3 regions of the Peribacillus sp. TE19612 genome follow, and region 2 is predicted to be linked to each of the others. Evidence: predicted binding sites of a transcription regulator. Region 2 holds the regulator's gene; each other region holds the start of a gene.
The links. Region 2 encodes LexA, which represses DNA repair genes until DNA is damaged. Its sites were predicted from a motif close to CGAACATATGTTCG; they were not measured.

Region 1 (8,143 bases), on a different contig from region 2:
GAATTGTCCCCTCTATCGCATCGACACCCATGAAATAGTGCAGGATTATCCAACCTAAGCCCATAGCTGCAAAGAATGAGAGAATGACTGTCCCCATTAAATACACCATGGCTGTCACAGATCGCAAGTAGGCTAAAAGGAGCAAGGAAATCAGGACGATGATGATCGGGATGATCATGAATTCATCGGATTTGACAGTATCCCTTTTATCGAATTGAGTCGCAGTCTGCCCGCCAACCCAAACCTTTTCATCAACGGAAGATATATTGGCGGCCTTCAATTCTTTCTCCGCCATTGTGCGGATTTCCGGAATGGAATCTATGGCCTCGATATCATATGGGTTGATGTTGAATGTGACCTCATAGGATTGCAGATCTTTATTCGATTTACTTGTGACGGGATCGGCAACAGTTTCAACAATATCCATCCCTTTTAATGCCGGTGCTAAATCAATTTCTTCACCAGCCGTATCGACAACCACTGTCGCCGGTGCCAGTTCGCCCGGTGAGTACGAGTCGGAAATGACAGAATAGCCTTCACGGGAGTTCATATCTTCAGGGAAGGAAGAGAGAATATCATATGAATATTTTATTTGTGAAGAATATCCAGCTAAAACACTGAAGATGATCAGGCATGTAAGAATGACGGTCCATGGCTTGGTTGTGACGATATGGCCAATCCAGTTACCGATGCGGCCTTCTTTATGCTTTTTGGCTGCTTTTCCCTTTTTCTTGGCCCGTGCTTCTTCCATTTCAGGTGTACGCGGGACGATTGGGAAGAAGGAAGCCCTTCCGAATACAGAAAGCAATGCCGGTACAAGTGTTAAAGCTGCCAGCATCATGATTAAAATCGACAAGCTGAATGGTACAGCGAAACGGTGGTAGGCTCCGTATTTGGCTACAAGCAATGTTAGCAGGGAGATGACGATCGTTAGCCCGCTCATCGCAATGGCGCCTGATGAATCTTTAAATGCGGCAATCATGGCTTTCCGTTTGCTTTCATGATTCCTTAATTCACTTCTATAGTGAGAAATTAAAAATAGACAATAATCCGTTCCGGCACCGAATAATAATACGGTCATGATTGAAATGGCCTGTGAATCGACTGTAATCCAACCATGATCTGCCATGAAGCCAAGGATCGGGCTTGTGACAATATAGGCGAAGCCTACTCCGATTAAAGGAATTATGGCTAAAAGCGGAGAGCGGTAAATGAGTAATAATACGACAAGTACAAGTATTACTGTCGCTAAAAGCAATTTGAAATCAGCACCTGAAAATAAACCCGTTGCATCGACTGATATCCCTACAGGGCCTGTCACTCGAAGGGATAATTCATCTGAATCGGTCGGGACGTTGAATGGGTCCGTTCTAATGCGCTCCGTTACTGCTTCATTAATGCTTTCAAGATTTTTTTCGAGAATTTCAGTCTCGGTATTTTCTTTAAAGAAAAGCGGCTGTACGAAAGTCGTTCCATCTTCTGAAACCGATCCTTTAAGAGCAGGAAACGGAATTTCATGAAGCGGCGGTAAGAAAGATTGCTGTGTTAATGGGTTATCTGTCAGTTCCTTGGAAAGATACTGGATTTCAGCCAAGTCGGCCTCTGTCAGTCCACCTTCCCGATGCCATGTAAGCAGGGCAGGTATTCCAGAGGAATTTGGAAACTCTTCTTTAATAAGTTCATCAGCCACGACAGAAGGCGAGTCTTCTGGCAAGTCTGAGGCATTATTTGCTGTTCGATCATTAACGGCAGGCAATGTAAAGGTTAATGCGATTGCTGCAAATATCCATGCGGCAATGACAACCCAACGACTGGTTTTTCCGGTCATCATCCTGCCAAGTCTTCCTATTATTGATTCGTCCAATGAAGGCACCCCGCTTTTTAAATTTTTTATCCTCATTTCATTATAGTGGTGTGATGTTGACTTATACAAAAATGGGTATGCTCACTCCAAATACTAAATGCTTCAAGTCGTTAATGGCATGAAAATAGGCTCATCGATATATAGGGGAAAAGTACTTATTTACCTAATTTCAATTAAATTTTGAAGATTGAAGAGTTAAATATAGGGAATGGGGGAAAGTATAGTATTATTGTGGCTTTTATTAACAAAGGAGGGATTTTTTTGTCTAATAAATCCAAAAAAACAAATGATGAAACGAATGAAACATTAACGAATAGGCAAGGACACCCGGTAACGAATAACCAGAGTCTGAGAACTGTAGGGAACAGAGGTCCTAGTACACTTGAGAACTATGATTTTTTGGAAAAGATCAGCCACTTCGATAGGGAGCGCATCCCTGAACGGGTTGTACATGCCCGCGGTGCAGGTGCGCATGGTTATTTCGTTCCGACCGGTAAAGCGGGGGACGAGCCGATTTCAAAATATACGAGAGCGAAGGTTTTTCAGGAAGAAGGTAAAAAAACCCCGGTATTCGTGAGATTTTCATCTGTTATTCATGGAGGGACGTCCCCGGAAACGTTACGTGACCCAAGGGGATTTGCCGTTAAATTTTATACGGAAGATGGAAACTGGGATCTTGTAGGCAATAACCTGAAAATTTTCTTTATCCGTGATGCCATGAAATTCCCGGATTTGATTCATGCATTCAAACCGGATCCGGTCACGAATATTCAGGACGGCAGGAGGATTTTCGATTTTTGCTCGAGTTCGCCTGAAACATTCCATATGGTTACCTTTGTGTTTTCTCCATGGGGCATCCCAGCTAACTACCGCATGATGCAAGGATCAGGGGTCAATACTTATAAATGGGTGAATGAGGAAGGGAAAGCAGTGCTCGTCAAGTATCATTGGGAACCGAAACAAGGAATCAAGAACCTGACGCAGCAAGAGGCCAATGAAATTCAAGCTACGAATTTCAATCATGCCACACAGGATCTATATGAAGCGATCGAACGCGGGGACTATCCGGAATGGGATCTCAACGTACAGATCATGAGTGATGATGATCATCCTGAGTTGGATTTCGATCCGCTGGATGATACGAAGATCTGGCCGAAAGATGAGTTCCCATGGCTGCATGTCGGTACGATGGTATTGAATAAAAACCCTGAAGACTATTTCACTGAAGTCGAACAGGCTGCATTCGGTACCGGTGTCCTAGTGGATGGACTGGATTTTTCTGATGACAAGATGTTACAGGGACGTACATTCTCTTATTCCGATACACAGCGTCACCGTGTTGGCGCGAATTATTTGCAACTGCCGATCAATGCTCCAAAGAAACGAACTGCCACGAATCAGACTGGCGGACAGATGCAATATGAAGTTGGCAGAGGCAGCCAAAGCCCCCACATCAACTACGAACCATCCACTGTCGGCGGCTTGAAGGAAGCCAATCAAACGGGTAAAGAGTATACACCTATGGTGGAAGGGAAACTTGTCCGTGAGACAATCGATCGCCAAAACAATACGAAACAGGCCGGGGAAACGTTCCGGGAATTCGAGGATTGGGAAAAAGACGATTTAATTTCCAATTTAGTGGCGGCATTGGCTCCTGCCGACAAGCGCATTCAGGAAAAAATGATAGCACTTGCCGAAGAGGCCGATGAAGAGTATGGCCGCAGGTTGAAAGAGGGACTGGCCGCGGCATCTGAACATACGGAATCTTCAAAACCACTGGGTGGGACGGATAACCCTGAGGACGCCGTTAGAAAAGGGCATGAAGCGGATCCGTATTGATTGAACTGAAAAGAAGCGAACTTCCTTATAAAGGGGTTTGCCTCTTTTTTTTATTGGGCATAATTGATGGATGTGTGGATGCTCTTCCAAGGATGCCTTGAAAATCAAGCAGGAAATTGATTGGCAAAAAACTTCATAATCATTTAAACTGAAACTACTCTATTTTTCTCTTATAAAGGAGATGAAAAAATGATTAAAATTCTTTCTGCCCTTTTCCTTCCTTGTCTACTTGTCATGCTATTTTCAAGAGTCACCTATAACAATGTCGTAGGCCTTGTTTTAACTGTTGCCTTGATTACAGCTTCCGCATATAAAGGTTATACGCATACAAACTTATTGATCATCGTCGATGCCTTATCCCTGACAGTGGGTTTTTGGTTATCAAAAAGAATGATGAAACGTACATCCAAGAGCGCCTGACATCAAAGGTGCTTTTTTTGTACTCAAACTAGTCATTCCCCTCAACACATCATGAAGTTCATTAAAACAAAAATCGAATGGACGTTCGCTTATTGCTGGTTTGTTTTAAGGCAATTGTGGTAGAATGTGTATATATGCTTTATTAAACCGGAATAAATAGAAGGGATATAGGCATGTCCCGTTTTCATATAAAAATATTTCAATAGGAGGCCATGCTTGGTGAAGGATAAGTTTGAGTTAGTCTCAAAATACTCTCCTCAAGGAGATCAGCCGGCAGCAATTGAAATGCTGGTCGAAGGGATTAAGGAAGGCAAGGAAATGCAGACGTTATTGGGGGCAACGGGTACAGGAAAAACGTTCACCGTTTCCAATGTGATCCAAAAGATCAATAAACCGACTCTTGTCATTGCCCACAATAAAACGTTGGCAGGGCAGCTTTACAGTGAGTTCAAAGAGTTCTTCCCTAATAATGCCGTCGAATACTTCGTTAGCTATTATGATTACTACCAGCCAGAGGCTTATGTTCCATCCACGGATACATTCATCGAAAAAGATGCAAGCATCAATGATGAAATCGATAAACTGCGTCACTCGGCCACATCATCATTGTTCGAAAGGAAAGATGTCATCATCATTGCCAGTGTTTCGTGCATATATGGACTCGGTTCTCCTGAAGAGTACCGGGAGATGGTCGTTTCCCTCCGAACTGGCATGGAAATAGACCGGAATGCCTTGCTGCACAGACTCGTGGATATTCAATATGAGAGGAATGATATTGCTTTCCAACGGGGGACCTTCCGCGTTCGCGGCGACGTCGTCGAAATTTTCCCGGCCTCTCGTGATGAACATTGTGTACGGGTCGAGTTTTTCGGGGATGAGATTGACCGTATCCGTGAAGTTGATGCCCTGACCGGTGAAATTACCGGTGAACGGGAACATATCGCCATTTTCCCGGCTTCCCACTTCGTAACCCGCGAAGAGAAAATGCGGATAGCCATTCAAAATATCGAAACGGAACTGGAAGAGAGACTGAAGGAATTAAGGGAAGATGAAAAGCTCCTTGAAGCACAGCGCTTGGAGCAGCGGACCCGCTATGATTTGGAAATGATGCGGGAAATGGGCTTTTGTTCAGGTATCGAGAACTATTCCCGCCATTTGACGCTTCGTCCCTCAGGTGCGACACCATACACTTTAATAGATTACTTTCCAGAGGATTTCCTATTGGTCGTGGATGAATCACATGTAACCCTTTCGCAAATCCGCGGAATGTTCAATGGAGATCAGGCGCGGAAGCAAGTGCTCGTCGACCATGGCTTCCGTCTGCCGTCTGCGAAAGATAACCGCCCGCTAAGGTTTGAAGAATTTGAAAAAAAGGTCCATCAATCCATATTCGTTTCGGCAACTCCGGGACCATATGAACTCGAACATACACCAGAAATGGTTCAGCAAATCATCCGTCCTACCGGATTGCTGGATCCGACGGTAGAAGTGCGACCGATTGAAGGGCAGATAGATGACCTGATCGGTGAAATACAGGAGCGCGTCAAAAAGAACGAGCGTGTGCTCATAACGACCTTGACGAAAAAGATGTCTGAAGATTTAACTGATTATTTAAAGGAAATCGGCATCAAGGTCCAATATCTTCATTCGGAAGTGAAGACCTTGGAAAGGATAGAAATCATCCGGGAACTCCGAATGGGCAAATATGATGTACTCGTTGGAATCAACCTTTTAAGGGAAGGTCTGGATATTCCGGAAGTGTCGTTAGTGACCATTCTGGATGCCGATAAGGAAGGGTTCCTTCGCTCGGAACGTTCGCTTATTCAAACGATGGGCCGTGCAGCCCGTAATGCCAACGGCCATGTCATCATGTATGCAGACCGCATCACGAATTCGATGGAACTTGCCATCAATGAAACGAGGCGGCGCCGTGAAATCCAGGAGAAGTATAATGAAGAGCATGGAATAATGCCTCAAACCATTCAAAAGGATATCCGTGACTCCATAAGGGCGACGCATGTAGCCGAAGAAGGCGAAGAGTATAAGGAAGATCTTGCACCAAGCCTTGCGAAGCTCCCTAAAAAAGAGCGTTTAAAAGTGATGGCAAGCATGGAAAAAGAAATGAAGGAAGCGGCAAAGGCACTGGACTTCGAGCGAGCTGCCGAGCTGCGTGATTTATTACTAGAGTTAAAAGCGGAAGGGTGACGAAACATGGCAATGGATAAAATTGTGATAAAAGGCGCCAGGGCCAACAATTTAAAGAATATTGATATCACGATACCGAGAGACAAACTTGTTGTGCTGACCGGATTATCCGGATCTGGAAAGTCTTCCTTGGCTTTTGATACGATTTATGCAGAAGGGCAAAGACGTTATGTAGAATCACTGTCCGCTTATGCTCGTCAATTCTTAGGCCAAGTGGATAAACCGGATGTCGATGCGATCGAAGGTTTGTCACCAGCCATTTCCATAGACCAGAAAACGACCAGTCGGAATCCTCGTTCAACCGTAGGGACTGTTACGGAGATCTATGATTATTTAAGGCTGTTATTTGCACGGGTCGGCAGGCCGACCTGTCCGATCCATAATATTGAAATCACCTCACAAACGATCGAACAAATGGTGGACCGCATTCTTGATTACCCTGAGAGAACCAAGCTTCAGGTATTGGCACCGCTCGTCTCAGGCAGAAAAGGGACACATGCGAAAGTTTTGGAGGATGTTAAGAAACAAGGTTATGTCCGCATTCGTGTGAACGGGGAAATGCATGATCTCAGTGAGGAAATCACTCTCGAAAAAAATAAGAAACATTCGATTGAAGTCATCATTGACCGGATCGTTATTAAAGAGGGGATCATGGCCAGGCTTGCAGATTCATTGGAAAGTGCTTTGCAGCTTGGCGAAGGCAAAGTCATCATTGACGTAATGGGTGAGGAAGAGCTGCTTTTCAGTGAACATCATGCTTGTCCATACTGCGGATTTTCGATTGAAGAGTTAGAGCCGAGGATGTTTTCCTTCAATAGCCCGTTCGGGGCCTGCCCGGATTGTGATGGCTTGGGGGCGAGGCTTGAGGTGGACCGTGATCTCGTCATCCCGAATAACGAATTAAGCCTCCGTCAACATGCGATTGCGCCATGGGAGCCGACGAGTTCTCAATATTATCCTCAGCTCCTTGAAGCGGTGGCCAACCATTATGGAATAGATATGGATGTGCCCGTTAAAGACTTACCGGAAGAGAAGATGGATAAGGTCTTGCTTGGTTCAGGTAAAGATAAGATATATTTCCGTTATAAAAATGATTTTGGAAGAGTGCAAGAAGGCTATATTCCTTTTGAAGGAGTTTTAAGAAACATCGAAAGGCGCTTCAAGGAGACGAGTTCAGACTATATTCGTGAGCAAATGCAGAAATACATGTCAGAACATCACTGTCCAACCTGTAAGGGTCATCGATTGAAGAAAGAGAGTCTTTCCGTGCTCATTCAAGGGGTCCATATAAGTGAAACGACAGCTTTATCAGTGGAAGATGCGTTGGTATTTTTCGATGAGCTTGATTTGACTGAAAAGGAAGCGGCAATTGCGAGATTGATTTTACGTGAAATTCGTGAGCGGCTCGGTTTCCTGGCTAATGTAGGTTTGGAATATTTGACGTTGAGCAGGGCAGCGGGAACATTATCCGGCGGTGAAGCGCAGCGTATAAGATTGGCGACGCAGATCGGTTCCCGTTTAACGGGAGTCCTCTATATTTTGGATGAACCTTCAATAGGGCTGCATCAGAGGGATAACGATCGATTGATCGAAACATTGAAGAATATGCGCGAAATCGGGAACACCCTGATTGTTGTCGAGCATGATGAAGATACGATGATTGCTGCGGACTATTTGATCGATGTTGGTCCAGGTGCTGGAGCGCATGGAGGAGAAATAGTGGCTGCTGGTACTCCGGAAGAGGTCATGAATGATCCTAAATCCTTAACGGGTCAATATTTGGCAGGGAAGAAATTCATTCCATTGCCATTGGAA
Region 2 (8,143 bases):
TTTTCTGAATGTTTCCAAATACTCACTTCTCAATTGGGTTTGCTCTTTCGCTTCAACTTCCGTCAAGCCTTCAGCCTTTGCCTTTTTAGAAAGTACATTTATACGGGCTATTTTTTCTTTTGATAACATAATTCCGCTCCTTCATAATCTGTGGATATTGTCATGGTATTAAAAAAAAAGCGAAATTACAAGTTCTATGATTTACTTTCCTTTGTATTCATTTGATGTTCGAGAAAACGCCTGTTCACAGTAGCCTTAGATACATTGTATCCAAAGCCCCTTAATGTGGCTGCGATTTCTGAGAATGTCAACCCATTGGCACGCAGTTTAATAATTTCTTCAATAGGAATCTCCATACGGTCCCTTCCAGTGGAATTCCTTTGGTTGTGAAGATTTTTTTGAGGACGGTACCCTTTTTCAACGGCTCTCATCATTCCGCGCTTTATTTTAAGATTATGTAGTTTCCTTTGATATTCTTCTACAATGCCCACTATCTGGATTACCATGGCATCCGAATCCGATAACTCCAGCTCCCCATCGTGTGAGAGCGTATAAATTTTCACATCTTCTTTAAGGATGACATGGAAAAGGGCTATTTTGGCATTCCCTCTTCCCAGTCTTGTTTCGTCCTGGATTAATAGGACTTCAGCTTCTTTGGTTTTAAATAGTTCGAGCATGTCAAAAATGCCATCCCGATTCAACTCATAACCACTTGCCTGTTCTTTTATAATGGAGACAACTTCCACATCCATCTTTTCAGCCAATTTGACTAATTCATCTTCCTGCCTTGCCAATGATGTTTCCTGTGACTCTTTTTCGGTGCTGACCCTACAATAGATTACCGCCTTCATAATACCCTACCTTTACTACTTACTGCTCACTGGCCAAATTCTGGACAAGTTCTTCCCCTTTAACCGGTATGACAATGACTTGTCCAGGTTTTATCGAATCCGCACTGACTCCATTATTCTCTTCTATCCAACCAATGAATTCTTTTTTTGTCAAATTTGTTTCTTCATATTCTTCGGCAATTCCCCATAGGGTGTCACCTTCGCTTACTTCTATAGAAAGGAAATCCTTTTTTTGATCATTGTTCAATGTACAAGAGAATAAAATTGAAAAGATGAATACTGATCCCGCTAATAGAATCGTATAAATATAATTTTTGTATAATTTTTTCATAATAATCCCTCCAAAGCGAATGTTCGTTCGTATGTTATGATCAAATTATAATACGAACGTTTGTTTCAGTCAACAACAAAATTCGAACTTATGTTTGTATAGAGATGGGGGCCATGCTATAATGTAGCAAAGAACATTGGGGAAGAGGTGCACAAATGACAAAACTATCAAAACGGCAGCAAGATATTCTTGATTTCATTAAAGAAGAGGTCCGCCAAAAAGGGTATCCGCCTTCCGTACGGGAGATTGGCGAAGCAGTGGGACTTGCATCAAGTTCAACAGTACACGGACATTTATCCCGCCTGGAAAGTAAAGGCCTTATTAGACGTGACCCAACCAAGCCAAGGGCCATTGAAATAATGAATTTGGAGGAAGCGAACAATATTCCCAAAGCCAATGTCGTGAACGTGCCGTTACTTGGAAAAGTAACAGCGGGCATGCCGATAACGGCTATTGAGAACATTGAAGAATACTTTCCGCTTCCCGAAAGCATGGTTCCACATGATGACCATGTATTCATGTTGGAAATCATGGGTGAAAGTATGATTGAAGCAGGAATTCATGATGGAGATTATGTCATCGTGAAACAACAAAGCAGTGCCAATAATGGAGATATCGTCGTGGCGATGACGGAAGATGATGAAGCCACTGTAAAACGATTCTTTAAGGAACCGGATTACATAAGGCTTCAGCCTGAGAACTCAAATATGGAACCAATTATTTTACGAGATGTTTCGATACTTGGAAAAGTAATAGGCTTATATAGACAAATACACTAAAAGCGCTTCCCGCGCTTTTTTTGTTTGTTTAATTTATGTCCGGTATTCTCTCAATATGCATTTGGAAGAGTAGATATTGAAATATTTTTTAATAGAATCTAGTTTCAGGGGAAATTAAACATCCTTTATAACGGATGAAAGTTATACCATCGCCTTTCTGGTAATATGTACTCTTTGGAAGAAAGCTCATTGAAATAAAAAAAGAGGGTTTAAAATCCCCCCTTTACAATTAATTTCACTCTTAACCTTTGGTTCACTTAAATAAGGTTAGATCGACCAAGTCATTCCACCAATATGTCCTGTTTAATTTTCTGGGCATAAGGAGCAATTTGCTTAATGAATGTTTCCTTGCTCATTAGATCTCTCATTACCAAGCATAAATCTTTATTTCCAGGGAACTCACTCCTAAATATATCCACCTAACACCCGTTGAATTAATACTTTTATAAGGGATTACGGCTGTTTCCATTGGCGGAATTACCATCTCCCTAGTTACCCGTACCATTTCGCACCTACCTCATATTTCATCCAAAAAAATACCTCCTCAACTAAGAGAAGGCATTTCGCTATTTCTCAATATAGACCGAACGAATCAGAGTCCGGGTTCTTTCAGTACCATCCACATTTTTTTCCTTAACATCTATTGTTACATTATAAACACCTGACTTAGGTACTTCTGGAAGGGTGCCAGTAAAATTTTCAGTATCCATTGCCTTAATTGAGTTTTTCCCACTAATTTCTTTACCGGTTTCATCTAGCAGATGAACCAAAAATGTTGTGCTGATTGGCCTTTTTTTATCATTCATTGGATTCTTTATTAAAAATTTTGCATCTTTTTGCTTAACTTTACCGGCCATACTTAATGTAATGGGGTTCTTTTCGTTAAATTGTGCTGTGAACAGGTAGGCGTCTTTTGGCGATTTAGTCTTCATTCGTACCTTCCAGTCACCAATTTCAAGGTTATTTCTATAGAATGATTGGATGGTTGCACCATTAAAAAAAGAAGTTTCATTTTTGGCTGAATGAACCTCTAAGGAAGGTGAATACTTTTTATTGGATGGAGAAATCAATTCAACCTCGACATCATTTGAGGCTGTATATATGCTTATATTACCTGGGGCCGCTTCATTTACATGGAAGCTTTGTTCGACCCAGACATTTTGTTTCAGGACATCACCCAGAACGGTTTGAGCGAGTGCGGTTGTAATGACATCATCTTCAACTCGTTCCTTATAATTGACATGATATGCAGGAATCCCAGCGGTGGATGTGCTTCTTAAATAGGGTTCAATTCTTGAAAATACAGCTGAGCCAACTCGAATATTGTCGTGATCAAAGTTGGGATCCGTAAATAAATGTGTTGCATAGGGTATTTTTGTACTCCATACATTCACCAGTCCATCATTTTCCCCATATGATGATAAATATTGTCCCCCCATTGATAAGGCTGATAGTACCGGGCCTCTGTTCATACCTGCCACAGTGAAATACAAGTTTTTACGAGAGTTAACATGGTTATCCGTGATAGAACGAAATTCAGCCATTTTACCAACTTGTAAAGAATAAGTTCCCTCATCTTTTTGACCTAATAAGGAACCAAGCCAGCCCGCATACCAGCTATAAGCCAAATCAGCTAGGTGAGAACCATGATGAGGGGAAGCTAAAGTGATCACCCTTCCAACATATTGGTGTGCTCCATAGTGGACTAGAGCCGCTTGGGTGTCTGGGCCCCCTTTGCTGTGAGCTATAATATTTACTTTTTCGCCCCCGAAATGGTTACTGATTTCTGAAAGCATTTGAGCTAAAAGCCTTCCATTGGCATATTGGCTCACTGATCCATTTCCAGCTGAATCATGAAGCTGAACAAAAACCGTTTGGTAGCCTGCTTCATACGCTTTGGTATACATATCATTGACGCCATGATATTCCGTTTCACCATACCAGCTGGTTGAACTGCCGTTTTTCCCTTGTACAAACACGATCGGTGGTTTGTTTGTATCAAGATTGGGAGGAATACTTCCAAGAAACCAATCCCCTGGACTGAAAGTTTCGGAGGGCGGTTTCAATTTTCCTGCTGAGGAAATGTCTGGCTTTGCCATAATTAATATGGTTAGAATGAGGACAAGAAAAACGATATAATTGATTACATTCCTTTTCAAGGGTTATCTCCTCCAATATCATCTGGAATTTTTTTGAACTCATCCAATTATCAATGCCCTCCTTCTTTAGCCTTCATTAATATATAATTGTACTTTTGCATACCATTACCTGCTATCTTCATAAAGATGGGAGAAAAAAACTAGAAGAAGTTTTATTGATAATGGAGAAAAAGTATGAAGATTTGCCTTCCATTCATTTAGGTATGAGGTCTTTTTCATTTTATGAAGACGTATTTTGGGAGTAAAACATGCTGCCAATTCACGAAAATAGAGAACAAGCCCTTATCCTGCATAGGATAAGGGCTTGTTCATCCAGATTAACTTTTCCTTCGAATTTGCCATTGTCCATTTGCTCCTATTCATGGTGTTTAGAAGTCCGCCCTATACATTAAGTAAATAATTTTCTTTCACAGCAATTGGCTGTCATTTTTGGAATCTCTGTAGCAATCGTATATTTGCACAAGAAGTTTGGATTTGTACACCTTTTACTACATACAGGTATTTTACAAATGTTCTAATGTCAGCAGCTCCTATTCAACTTCAAAAAAATTAATTTCCCTTTCCTCTTTGTTCCCCTTCTTTCATCGTTACTTGAATCTTATCCTATGGAAGTCAGGATTTTATGGATTCAAATGGCCACTCTGTTGAGGAAATGCTGGTACAATTGAACTTTCAACTACATTTGAAGTGTAGGTCAGGGTCAAAAAAAATGATATCGTCAATCGAGAACCCTACACATTCAGCAAATAAATAAGCCTTATCGATTCGCAAAGGAATCTTATATTGCTCATAGTCAATGTAAGTCCTCTTGGCCATCTTCAGCACTTTAGCCATTTCATCTTGAGTTAATCCTTTATACTTCCTGGCTTGTTTAAGTGTGAACTTAACGCTTGTCATATCTTGTCACCACCTATCTAAAAAAATAATATCACACTTGAAGTATAGTTACCAACAATTTTTCGCAAAATTCACGCACTTTACATTTACTCACTTTCACTCATAGTGTATATTCAAGTAAGAGGTGAAGAAATATGCACATTGGTGAACGGATTAAAATGTTAAGAAAAGAAAGAAAAATGACACAAGAAGATTTGGCAAATGTATTAAAAGTAGCTCCTACGGCAGTATCAGCTTGGGAATCCGGACGGAATAAACCTTTAATGGATAAATTGAGCATGATGTCCACTTGTTTTGAAATACCGCTATCCCACCTCATTGAAGGAGCCCCTATCGTTAGAAATAATCCTGGAATGGAATTCCTAAATGAAAAGAATGTAAGATTAATTGGTGTCTACGGAAATATCCCTGCTGGAGAGCCTAATTTCACCAACGAATATATAGAAGCCTATATGCCGACATTAAATTCGATGCTTAAATCGGATAAAGAATATTTTTTCCTTAGAGTGAATGGCAATAGCATGAATAAAGAATTCAGAGACGGATCATTGATTCTCGTTGAAAAAACTACATACCTTGATAACGGGAAAATTGGAGTGGTCTTGGTAAATGGACACGATGCTACGGTCAAAAAAGTGAGAATCAATGAAGAAAACATCATACTCACTCCCTGCAGCACGGATCCTTTTTATGAAGAAAAAACCTACAACATAAAAAATGATAGAGTCCGTATTTTAGGAAAAGTGGTTCAAGCCATTAAAATATACGATTAATATCCAACTCGAGGGTTTCATACGGAAAGAAAGTAAAATAAATGAATAATGAGCAGCCATACATAGATTCAATGCTTACAGTTTTTATCAACTTAATGCTGTTGCATTTAAGGTACAAGCCATCATGGTTTGTGCTTTTTAGTATTGTTCTTTTATTTGTCTTTACATAAAATCCTTTTAATTTGTGTCAGCCCATAAAAAAAAGGCATACCTTACATTAGTAAAGGAGTGGAATAATTCATGCAAAATTATCCATATGGAAGCCAAGATAACGTATTACCGCCAGGTCATTATGCGTATACGAGCAAGTTTCCGCAAACGATGAAAACTTTATCACCGACTTATACAATTCCCACAGAACCAGTTTTCTTTGACCATCTAATTGAATTTAGGTAAAACGATCAGTATCGTAACAATGAAGGAATCATTAAAAGGAAAACTAACCGGAGTCGCTATTGATCACCTGCAATTATCAATCGGCGATTTAAAATATCATATCCGTTATCCCCAGATTACTTATTTCATTGAGGTAATGTATTTGGAAACTTTAGTAGGGGCCATTTTTAGTATATTTTCCTTTCATGCAAATGAATAAAATTGTTTATATCGAGCAATAAAATTATCATATTTTTATAATGCGGTTCACAACCCCCTATAAGAATCTTATAATTGATGATAAGCATTTGCCTCTGTAGCTCTAGAAGGGAAGAGCGCCGGAAAACATTGTAGCCACCGGGTCGCAAGGTAAGGGTTTCAGAAGCACCGAAAAGCAATTACGCTGAGGCAGGTGGAATTCCTGCCGGTGAAAATCCGTAGGGAAGCGTGTTCTCCCCTAGCCTATGCTTACGAAAGGAGTGCGGGTTCGAATCCCGTCAGAGGCTTACTTCCTGAATAATGCGATTATATATACTCACAGAAAGTGACTCCCAATTGCCCAAGTCCACTTTGGCCTACTGTGTAAATTATTTTCCCCTTGCATTCCTTCCCCTTTTATCGAAGAACCGAATCAGGACGGCAGAATGTACAGTTTTTCATTACATGCATATTCCTGAATCAAAAAGGCCCCTCTCTTTTTGAGAAGGGCTTACTGCGTGGTGTGCTTCTGGAAATTATATATAATTATTAATTATTCATTTCACCCGCAATTTCTGGTTAACCGTAATGGTGTACTGACTGTCAAGACCGTTCCAATCTTTAATTTGCTGAACCGTACTGCCATAAGAATTGCTTAAGGAATATACTGTATCCCCACTAACGACAGTGTGGTATACAGCTGTACTTTTCTTAGTTAGATTGAAGCATTTAACTAAACCGTTTACATGTCCGCGAGCCAGTGATTCGATAAAGGATGACGTTTTCAACTTTGCTGCGTCATTTACATTATCGATAAATCCAATTTCAGTCAGGAGTGCAGGCATGTCCGTTTCACGGAGTACATATAAATCTCCTGTTTTTTGTCCTCTGTCCTGGATGTTGATAAGCTTCATGACCTCTGAATGAATATGATCTTGATACGTTTTCGTTATCTGGTTAGTGGACGTATAAATGTAATCCTCGTACCCAGTTCCGCCGCCGGCATTAATGTGGATGGAGAGAAAAAAGTCAGCTCCCCACGCGTTCGCTGCATTCGTACGATCGTTTAAGGAGGGGTAGGTATCTTGGGTCCTGCTCATTTTCACAGAAACGTTATTATATTCTATCAATAAGATGTCTTTGATTCGAGTTGCAATGGATAAAGTTAAATCCTTCTCTCTCAATCCATTCCCGACCGAGCCTGGATCCGTACCGCCATGACCGGGATCAATAAATACTTTCACCATTTCTATCACCTCTATTAATCTTATGTTACGTATTAACAAATGCTTGTACACATAACTATCGGATTAAAGAAATTCGGCCGTTCTCAAAAAAAAATACACCCCCTAAAGGTGTAGTGGCATTATTTGATGATATTCGCCCAATGGACGGGAATTCTTTGAAAAAGACTTTTTCTATTTTTTCACTTTCGCATCAGGAATTTTTGGAGAATAAGCAATCTATAATCAAAGGAACAAGAAGATTGACAGATATTAAAAAAAGTCAACATTAACACAAATTTATCGGTTTTTGGTTTGTTTTATTTATCGCTTCTGCGCACTCTTTAATTGAGTCAATCACTATAGTCGGTTCTGATAATTGCGGAAAATGTCCACTCTTTTCAGCGACAATGTGTTTACTGTTTCTTGTCAATGAAAGTAATTCCAATTGATTTTCAAGTCGTTTTTTTCGAGCTTCCTCTGGCATCATTCGATTTTCTTGTCCACCAGTAATGACAAATACAGGTATTTCGGGAAATGTATCAGTTTGATGGATT
Region 3 (8,143 bases), on a different contig from region 2:
TTATTTAAGTCAGACTTAGCATAGTCCTTAACAGGTGCAATGAATTTAAGGGAATTATCCTTTGCTTTAGTGTTGATTTCCACGCCCGTCTTCGCTTTTTTTATTGTAAGCTTCTTCTTCTTAACAGCCGTTAAAAAGTCTTTGTATGCCTGGGTAGTATGTGAAACTTTAGGGGCATACACAGATTTTACATTAAGTGATTTAATCACATGAGCAAGACCGCCAACATGATCCGCATCTGGGTGAGTGGAAACTAATGCAGTAAGTGTTTTTACCTTTTGTTTTTTTAGGTAGGCAACAACTTCGTCGCCCTTTCCTTTACCGCCGCCATCGATTAAAACGTTTTCATTACCGGTTTGTATCAGGATTGAATCTCCTTGTCCAACGTTGATGAAATGTACCTTTACATTTGAGGCTGCCTCAGTTGTTTTAAGTCCAGTGAATAAAGACAAAACAAGAACAGCCACCAGTAGAATATTTATTTTCTTCATTTTTCCCCTCCAGTTAATAATTTACCATGTGTAACCGGAAAAATGGGAATATGGACACGATTTTTGTTTGCGGTAAAAAAAGGAAAATATTGTCTAGGCTTATGTTTAGGGAAAATGATCCTGGGTATTTATGATTAATCTCTTGGATTAAAATGAAAACCATTATTTTAAAGAGTCAATCACTAAAAAATCTATTCCTCTCAGAAAAGAGTGTGAAGTTGGCATATATTAAAGGAGCAGGCTGCGTAGAAAGTTAGGATTACCAACAAAATATTTTGTTAAAGAGATTGTTACTGTTTTTTTAGGATTTGTCCAATTTAAACGTTGATTACCCCCCAGGCACTCGCTTTCCGCGGGCGGTCCGAGAGCCTCCTCGGCGCGTTTGCACCTTTCGTTCCAACCAACTTTGTTTTAAAATTTAGATAGGAACCCTTTTGGCTACAAATTAAACCATGCAAATAAAATATTGCATGGTTATCATAAGAAATTAGGGATGAGTATAAGTATAAGTTTCCTTAATGATTGACTCCTTAATACATAATATAATAGACACCGATGATGTATCTTTTGTTCAGTATTTCACAAATGGTTTTGTTTTTCTGGAAGTTCTTTTTGCTTTATACATTTAATATAAAGAGGTTGTTACTAGTAGATAATACTAGGTATGGATATGCAATTAACATCTTTCTCAATAACGTTGTACTGACACTAAAATGATAGTTTAGACGTATAGTTATAATAGATGAATGGAAATTAAAATGTCGCTTAATAATGAACAAACGGGCCAGCCTTTTAATCGTTAAGGACATTTTCGTCGAAACTGTTGCCTTAATTCAGTAAGCAGTAAGTGCAAACGGCTTGTGTAACAAGAAGAGGAGAAGCGGCTATGGCAGTCCTCGGTTCCTATAATAGGGAAGAGGATAGTATCCCATACCAGGCAGCTTTGACATTCTGCCGTTTAATCATCAAGAACGAAGGCGATGCTATGCATACAGCAAACTTTTAATGAAGGATGCCATAACTAGGGAACTTGAAGTAACGCAGTTAAATGTAAAAGGTATTTTCAGAAGAAGATCTATCTGAAATCTGAAATCCATGGCAGACATTTCATCCGACATGATAGAGCTTGATCCAATAGCATGGGCTTTTTAAGCGTCCCATCGTCCTAAAGGAATTTCCATTCATTCGATGCAGGGATTGGTTGATGGCAATCGATCAGGGCAAATCATGGGATACGTGTTACATTCTGCGGCGGATCATGATATTGGTTACTTTTACATCGATTTGTCGAAGCTGACTGTTTTCCTATCCTTTTCTTCAATATGATGAGTCGATCATAACGGGTGCCACTCCAACCTTTGTCATGGAGCATGTAATTAACTTTCATTTAAGGAATCTTAAAACTAAAATTGTTAGGATATTCAGTATGCACTTGATTACATAGGTTATGCCTTGATCGAAAGTAATCTTTCACGGAGATGAATCCATGGTTTGAACTAGCCAATTAAATTAAGATGTTATGGAATCGATCTTGATCATGAAAGACTCCCTTACCTTTATGCCAGGAAAGATGCGGTGCTTTTTTATGGTCATCCTTTTTACGTCCAAGGGAATTTGTATCCTTCCGGAAGGCTCCCTTGTAACCTGTTAATCCCTTGAGGTTTTTTTTTCGAAAAAGTAATAACATAACAAGTCTTCGGTTTTGTTGCGAAGGCGGGGATTGAAATAATTATGATGTTCCTCGTATCCTTTATATAAAAAACAATACATCGTGAAGGTTTCATCGCGTTTGATTTCACTAACCTTAATATTCTCTTTGCGCAAATAGCGCCGTACCTCGGCAAGCTCGTCTTGAACCACTTTTAAAATATGTTCGACTAGCTCCGAATAGGGCCTTTTTAATTTAAACGGACTAATTTCGATGACCTTGAGATCCCGGTTTAAGACTGTAATAACCATAGGGAGGTAGATGGCTTTTTCAATCATATTTCGGTCACCTTCTGGAATGCGGGTCATCATGACCGCCCCTTTCTAAATAGCGCGTTTTTAATACTAATATGTATCTTACGTAAAAATAAGAACATTTGTTCCGTTTTTATCCTAATGTATTTTCAGTGGTTATGCAAGCAGTTTTGATAAATCTAGAAATATTCGTTAACAAGATTATGTTTTCCGGAGATAGGGAAAGTATGAAGATATATGGATAATAATTCTTGCAATTTCGGGGGAAAGTGATATATCTAAAATAAACGGTTTTTAATAAGTTTATGCTGCTTTGATGGCAGCATGTCGAGGGAGATAATTATGGATTTGGATACTATACGTGAGTGGTTTACACTTGATCATATATCGGCACTTATTCAGCAATATCGCTCATTCGGTCCAATTCCCGGGATCTTACTGCCGATGCTGGAAGCTTTTTTGCCTTTTCTGCCCTTAGTGGTGTTCGTGCTTGCCAATGCAACGGCATTTGGTCTCTGGTGGGGGTTTTTATTTTCTTGGATTGGTGCGGTGGCGGGGTCCTTTTTGATCTTTTGGATTATTAGAAGATATGGTCAAATGAGGTTTTTCCGATTTTTGCAAAAGCATAAACAGGTGCAGAGGTTGATGGTTTGGGTTGAGAGCCATGGATTCGGTCCTTTGTTCATATTGCTCTGCTTCCCTTTTACACCTTCGGCTATCGTTAATATCGTGGCAGGGCTATCAAAAGTCAGTACCCTGCAATATGGACTTGCAGTAGTTGGAGGGAAGGCGGTGATGATTTTTACGATCAGTTTCGTAGGTTACGATTTAGTATCATTGATTCATAAACCTGTGCGAACGATCATTATCGGAATCGTCATCTTTATCCTATGGTATGTGGGGAAAAGACTGGAAGTCCGGTTAAATAAAAGCATGAAGAGAGAAGAAGGGCAATAAATTAATATATAAATGCAGTAGGGGTTGAACTAGATGGAAAAAACAAACAAGAATTCTTTATCCGATTGGATAAAACCAGCGATGATAGCTTTTGTTATTTACATCTTAATCCGTACATTTCTCTTTTCAAGCTATGATGTTGAAGGAAAGTCGATGCAGCCGACCCTTGAAGATGGAAATAAACTTGTCGTGAATAAAATCAATTACCAGATTCATGATATCAACCGTTTTGACATTATTGTTTTTCATGCGAATTCACAAGAAGATTATGTTAAGCGGGTTATAGGGGTTGCAGGTGACCGTATTCGTTATAAAGATGATTGGCTATACGTAAATGGTGAGAAAGTGGATGAGCCTTATCTTGAGAAATTCAAGGAAGGTTTCCCAGGACAGGATTTTACAGGTGATTTTACATTAAAAGAATTGACGGATGTGACCAAAGTTCCGGAGGGCAAGCTTTTTGTCATGGGCGATAATCGTCTTGAAAGTGCTGACAGCCGTCACTTTGGTTATATACCGGTAGAAAATGTTGTCGGTAAAGTGGATGTTCGATATTGGCCGGTCAATGATTTCAATTTTAAGTTTACAGGTGAGTGATTGTGAAGCCCGAGTATGATGCGGGCTTTTTCTTTTGGGGAAAACGCGAACGTACGGTTGGTGTTTTTTTTAGGGAAACGGTAAAATAATAGAAGGTAAATCTAATGGGAAACAGAAACCTAGTCATAAAGACGAAAGTATTTCTGGTATGATGGATCTAGATATTATGTTGTAAGGGGGAAAAGAGATGTCACTCCGTTTTTTACTGGGAAGATCGGGTACAGGGAAAACTTCGAATATATTGGACGAAATCCGCTCTAAATTGGCAGAAGATCCCGAAGGAAATCCAATTATCTACCTCGTTCCTGATCAGATGACGTTTCTATCTGAATATAAATTAATTAAAACACCAGGCCTTGCCGGAATGATCCGGACACAGGTTTTCAGTTTTAGCAGGCTTGCTTGGCGCGTTCTTCAGGAAACCGGGGGAATGAGCCGGCTGCATCTGGACAGTGTTGGCGTTAATATGCTGATACGGAAGATCATGGATGATAAAAAGGAAGAGTTAAAGATGTTCAGTCGATCTGCTGATAAGCAGGGGTTCATTGCACAGATGGAGCTAATGCTGGCTGAGTTCAAGCAGTATTGCATCCAACCTGATGACATTCAAAACTATTTGGCTGAAACCTCACAGGCCGGCAGCGGCATTCAGGATAAACTGCATGATCTTGAATTGGTCTATCAGGCTTTTGAGGATGAAATGGTCAATAAATATTTAGACTCCGAAGATTATTTCACTTTGCTGATCGAAAAAATGTCAGAGTCTTCATATATAAGGAATGCGGATATATATATCGATGGTTTTTATAGCTTGACTCCACAGGAATTATTGATTGTTGAAGAAATGATGAAGCTGTGCAGGAGTGTAACGATCTCGCTGACGTTAGATCAGCCCTACAGGCAATATGCTCCGGATGATTTGCAATTGTTCAGGCAAACGGGAAACCTTTATCATCACCTATATCAGGCTGGATTGAGGAATGGCATACCGATTTCAGAAGATCGAATCTTAAAAAGATCGAAAAGGTTTGGAAAGAGTCCGGGGCTGAATCATCTGGAAACTTATTTTTCCATTCGTCCTGCAAGAACGTTTGAGCAGTCACCTGATGTAACGATCGCCCAGGCAGTTAACCGCAGAGCTGAAATTGAAGGAGTTGCCCGGGATATCTTGTCGCTGGTCAGACAGAAACAGCACCGTTTCCGTGATATTGCGATTTTAGTCCGTAACGGGGAAGCATACGCAGATATTTTACAAACCGTTTTTCGGGATTATCAAATTCCCTTGTTCGTCGATTCCAAACGGACGATGCTGAATCATCCTCTGATTGAACTGATTCGTTCGACTTTGGAGATCATCAATGGCTATTGGCGTTATGAACCGGTATTTCGTGCAATCAAGACGGAGCTTCTATTTCCGCTGCAAAAAAACCACGATCGGATGCGTGAACAGGTAGATAAGCTGGAAAACTATGTGCTGGCACGCGGCATTAAAGGAAGCGGGTGGACGTCCAAAGATCGTTGGACCTACCGGCGATTCCGCGGTCTGGAACTCGAGGACCGGAACCAAACGGATAAGGAAATGATGCTTGAGCAAGAGTTGAATGAAATGAAGCAATTATTTACCGAGCCCATCTTGAAGCTATCAAAACGGGCTAAAAAGGCTGCTAATGGCAGGGAATTGTGTGAAGCCCTTTATCTATATCTTGAAGAATTGCATATACCGGAAAAATTGGAAAAGCTGAAACTGGAGGCAGAAGAAGCAGGTGATTTGGTATCGGCAAGAGAGCATGAGCAAACATGGAATGCGGTTGTCGACCTATTGGACCAATTCGTTGAACTACTGAGCGGGGAAGAGCTTTCCATGAAACAGTTTGCGGTAATCATTGAAGCTGGTCTGGAGTCTCTTGAATTTTCTTTGGTACCGCCGGCAATTGACCAAGTATTAGTCGCTAATCTAGATTTATCCCGCCTGGATGATGTGAAGACAGCTTTTGTTATCGGTTTGAACGAAGGGGTTCTGCCGGGAAAAGCTGTATCTGACGGGATATTTTCAGATAGTGATCGTGATGTGCTGCTGGCTGGTGGACTTGATGTTGCCCCAAGTTCGAAAGTGCGCCTGCTGGATGAGGAGTTCACAGCGTACAAAGCATTCACTACGCCTGCCGAGGCCCTTTATTTATCATATCCGCTTGCCGATGAGGAAGGGAAGGCGCTTTTACCTTCATCCTATTTGAAACGGGTAAGGGACGTATTGCCTAACGTTTCCGATGTGTATTATATGAACGATCCGTCCGATCTGTCTGCAGAGGAACAGGTGAAATATGCAGCGAATCATGATGTGGCCCTTTCGTACCTGGCTGCCCAATTGCAGCTGAAGAAAAGGAACTATCCAATCCATTCACTATGGTGGGATGTATATAATGCCATTATTGATGATGAAATGGCCGGTCCTTCAGCAACTAAGGTTTTATCGAGCCTTTTTTATCAAAATAGGACAAAGAAATTAACTGAGGAAACAAGTAAGCAATTATACGGTGAGAGCATTCTTACGAGTGTATCCAGGATGGAAATGTTCAATAGCTGCCCGTTTTCCCATTATGCGGCTCATGGCTTGAAATTGAGGGAAAGGCAGATTTTCCGTTTGGATGCCCCGGATATAGGCGAGATGTTCCATGGAGCGTTGAAAATGATTTCCGATTACTTGAAGGAACATGATATTCCTTGGTCTACATTGACCCCGGAACAATGCTTGGAGCTGGCCAGAATTGCTGTGGAGAGACTTGCTCCTAAACTCCAAAATCAGATTTTGTTAAGTACGAACCGCCATCACTATTTACGCAGGAAACTCGAAAACGTGATTGGACGTGCCTCGATCGTATTAAGTGAACATGCAAAGGCGAGCGGTTTTGCTCCGATCGGATTAGAACTTGGATTCGGAAAAAATGGCGAGCTGCCGCCACTTTCTTTCACATTGAAAAACGGTACGAAGATGGAATTGATCGGGCGGATCGACCGAGTGGATAAAGCGGAAGAAGATGAGGGTGTCTATTTGCGTGTGCTCGATTATAAGTCGAGTGAAAAGGAACTGAACATGAGTGAAGTATATTATGGACTCGCGCTGCAAATGTTGACATACCTAGATATCGTCGTCACCCATTCCAAGTCGCTGATTGGAAAAGAAGCGATTCCAGCCGGAGTTTTGTATTTTCATGTGCATAATCCCGTTGTCAAATCAAAGGGTATGCTCAGTTTGGATAAAATTGAAGAAGAAATTTATAAAAGCTTTAAAATGAATGGACTTGTACTGGACCATTCAAATGTCATTCAGTTGATGGATACCTCGCTTGATATTGAAAATTCGGGTAAGTCGGATATCATTCCAGCTGGATTTAAAAAGGACGGATCGCTCCTGGCGGCTTCCAAAGTTGCCAGCAGGGAAGAGTTTTCGCTTCTGAATCATCATGTGCGCCGTATTTATCAGGAAGCTGGTGATCGAATGGTCGATGGTGATGTGGATATTACTCCATACAAATTAAAGGAAAAAACGCCGTGTACCTTCTGTTCCTTTAAATCTGTATGCCAATTCGACCAGTCACTGGAGGAGAACCAATTCAGGAATTTGGCACAGAAGAAACAAAATGACGTTCTTGAGCTATTAAGGGGAGAGGGGGAGAGCGATGAGTAAAACGAAAATTCCTGCTCTGCCAGGAGACGTGACTTGGACGGAAGATCAATGGAAGGCAATATGGGCTAAAGATCAGGACATCCTGGTTGCGGCCGCTGCGGGTTCAGGGAAAACAGCGGTACTGGTCAATCGGATCATTCAAAAAGTCATTTCAGAAGAAGATCCAATCGATGTTGATGAACTGCTCGTGGTTACATTCACCAATGCCTCGGCTGCCGAAATGCGCCATCGGGTAAGTGAGGCATTAGAAAAAGCGATCAATGATAATCCGCATTCACAGCATTTACGTAAGCAGTTGAGCTTGATTAATCGTGCTTCGATTTCCACACTCCATTCGTTTTGTCTAGAGGTGATCAGGAAGTATTATTATCTTACGGATATCGACCCTGGCTTCCGGATTGCAGATTCAACGGAGATTCAGCTGCTCCGTGATGAAGTGATGGAAGAGCTT

Region 1: the regulator LexA is predicted to act here: its motif matches at 4,198-4,211, upstream of uvrB (excinuclease ABC subunit UvrB).
Region 3: the regulator LexA is predicted to act here: its motif matches at 2,569-2,582, upstream of ACZ9AO_RS07830 (YhjD family protein).

What each region holds. Positions count from the first base shown of each region.
Region 1 is NZ_JBWCCL010000015.1:1,439-9,581, reverse strand. Features, by position in the region: gene ACZ9AO_RS22125 (MMPL family transporter) at 1-1,864, opposite strand, end outside; gene ACZ9AO_RS22120 (catalase) at 2,126-3,703, shown strand; gene ACZ9AO_RS22115 (CsbA family protein) at 3,893-4,123, shown strand; gene uvrB (excinuclease ABC subunit UvrB) at 4,343-6,328, shown strand; gene uvrA (excinuclease ABC subunit UvrA) at 6,335-8,143, shown strand, end outside.
Region 2 is NZ_JBWCCL010000001.1:88,738-96,880, reverse strand. Features, by position in the region: gene ACZ9AO_RS00505 (DUF896 domain-containing protein) at 1-129, opposite strand, end outside; gene ACZ9AO_RS00500 (YneB family resolvase-like protein) at 195-851, opposite strand; gene yneA (cell division suppressor protein YneA) at 871-1,182, opposite strand; gene lexA (transcriptional repressor LexA) at 1,338-1,961, shown strand; gene ACZ9AO_RS00485 (esterase/lipase family protein) at 2,528-4,060, opposite strand; gene ACZ9AO_RS00480 (helix-turn-helix transcriptional regulator) at 4,793-5,017, opposite strand; gene ACZ9AO_RS00475 (LexA family protein) at 5,152-5,790, shown strand; gene ACZ9AO_RS00470 (hypothetical protein) at 6,031-6,186, shown strand; gene ACZ9AO_RS00465 (hypothetical protein) at 6,206-6,385, shown strand; gene ACZ9AO_RS00460 (N-acetylmuramoyl-L-alanine amidase family protein) at 6,921-7,610, opposite strand; gene ACZ9AO_RS00455 (alpha/beta fold hydrolase) at 7,876-8,143, opposite strand, start outside.
Region 3 is NZ_JBWCCL010000003.1:386,952-395,094, forward strand. Features, by position in the region: gene ACZ9AO_RS07825 (ComEC/Rec2 family competence protein) at 1-491, opposite strand, end outside; gene ACZ9AO_RS07830 (YhjD family protein) at 2,139-2,507, opposite strand; gene ACZ9AO_RS07835 (TVP38/TMEM64 family protein) at 2,796-3,410, shown strand; gene lepB (signal peptidase I) at 3,444-4,007, shown strand; gene addB (helicase-exonuclease AddAB subunit AddB) at 4,195-7,692, shown strand; gene addA (helicase-exonuclease AddAB subunit AddA) at 7,685-8,143, shown strand, end outside.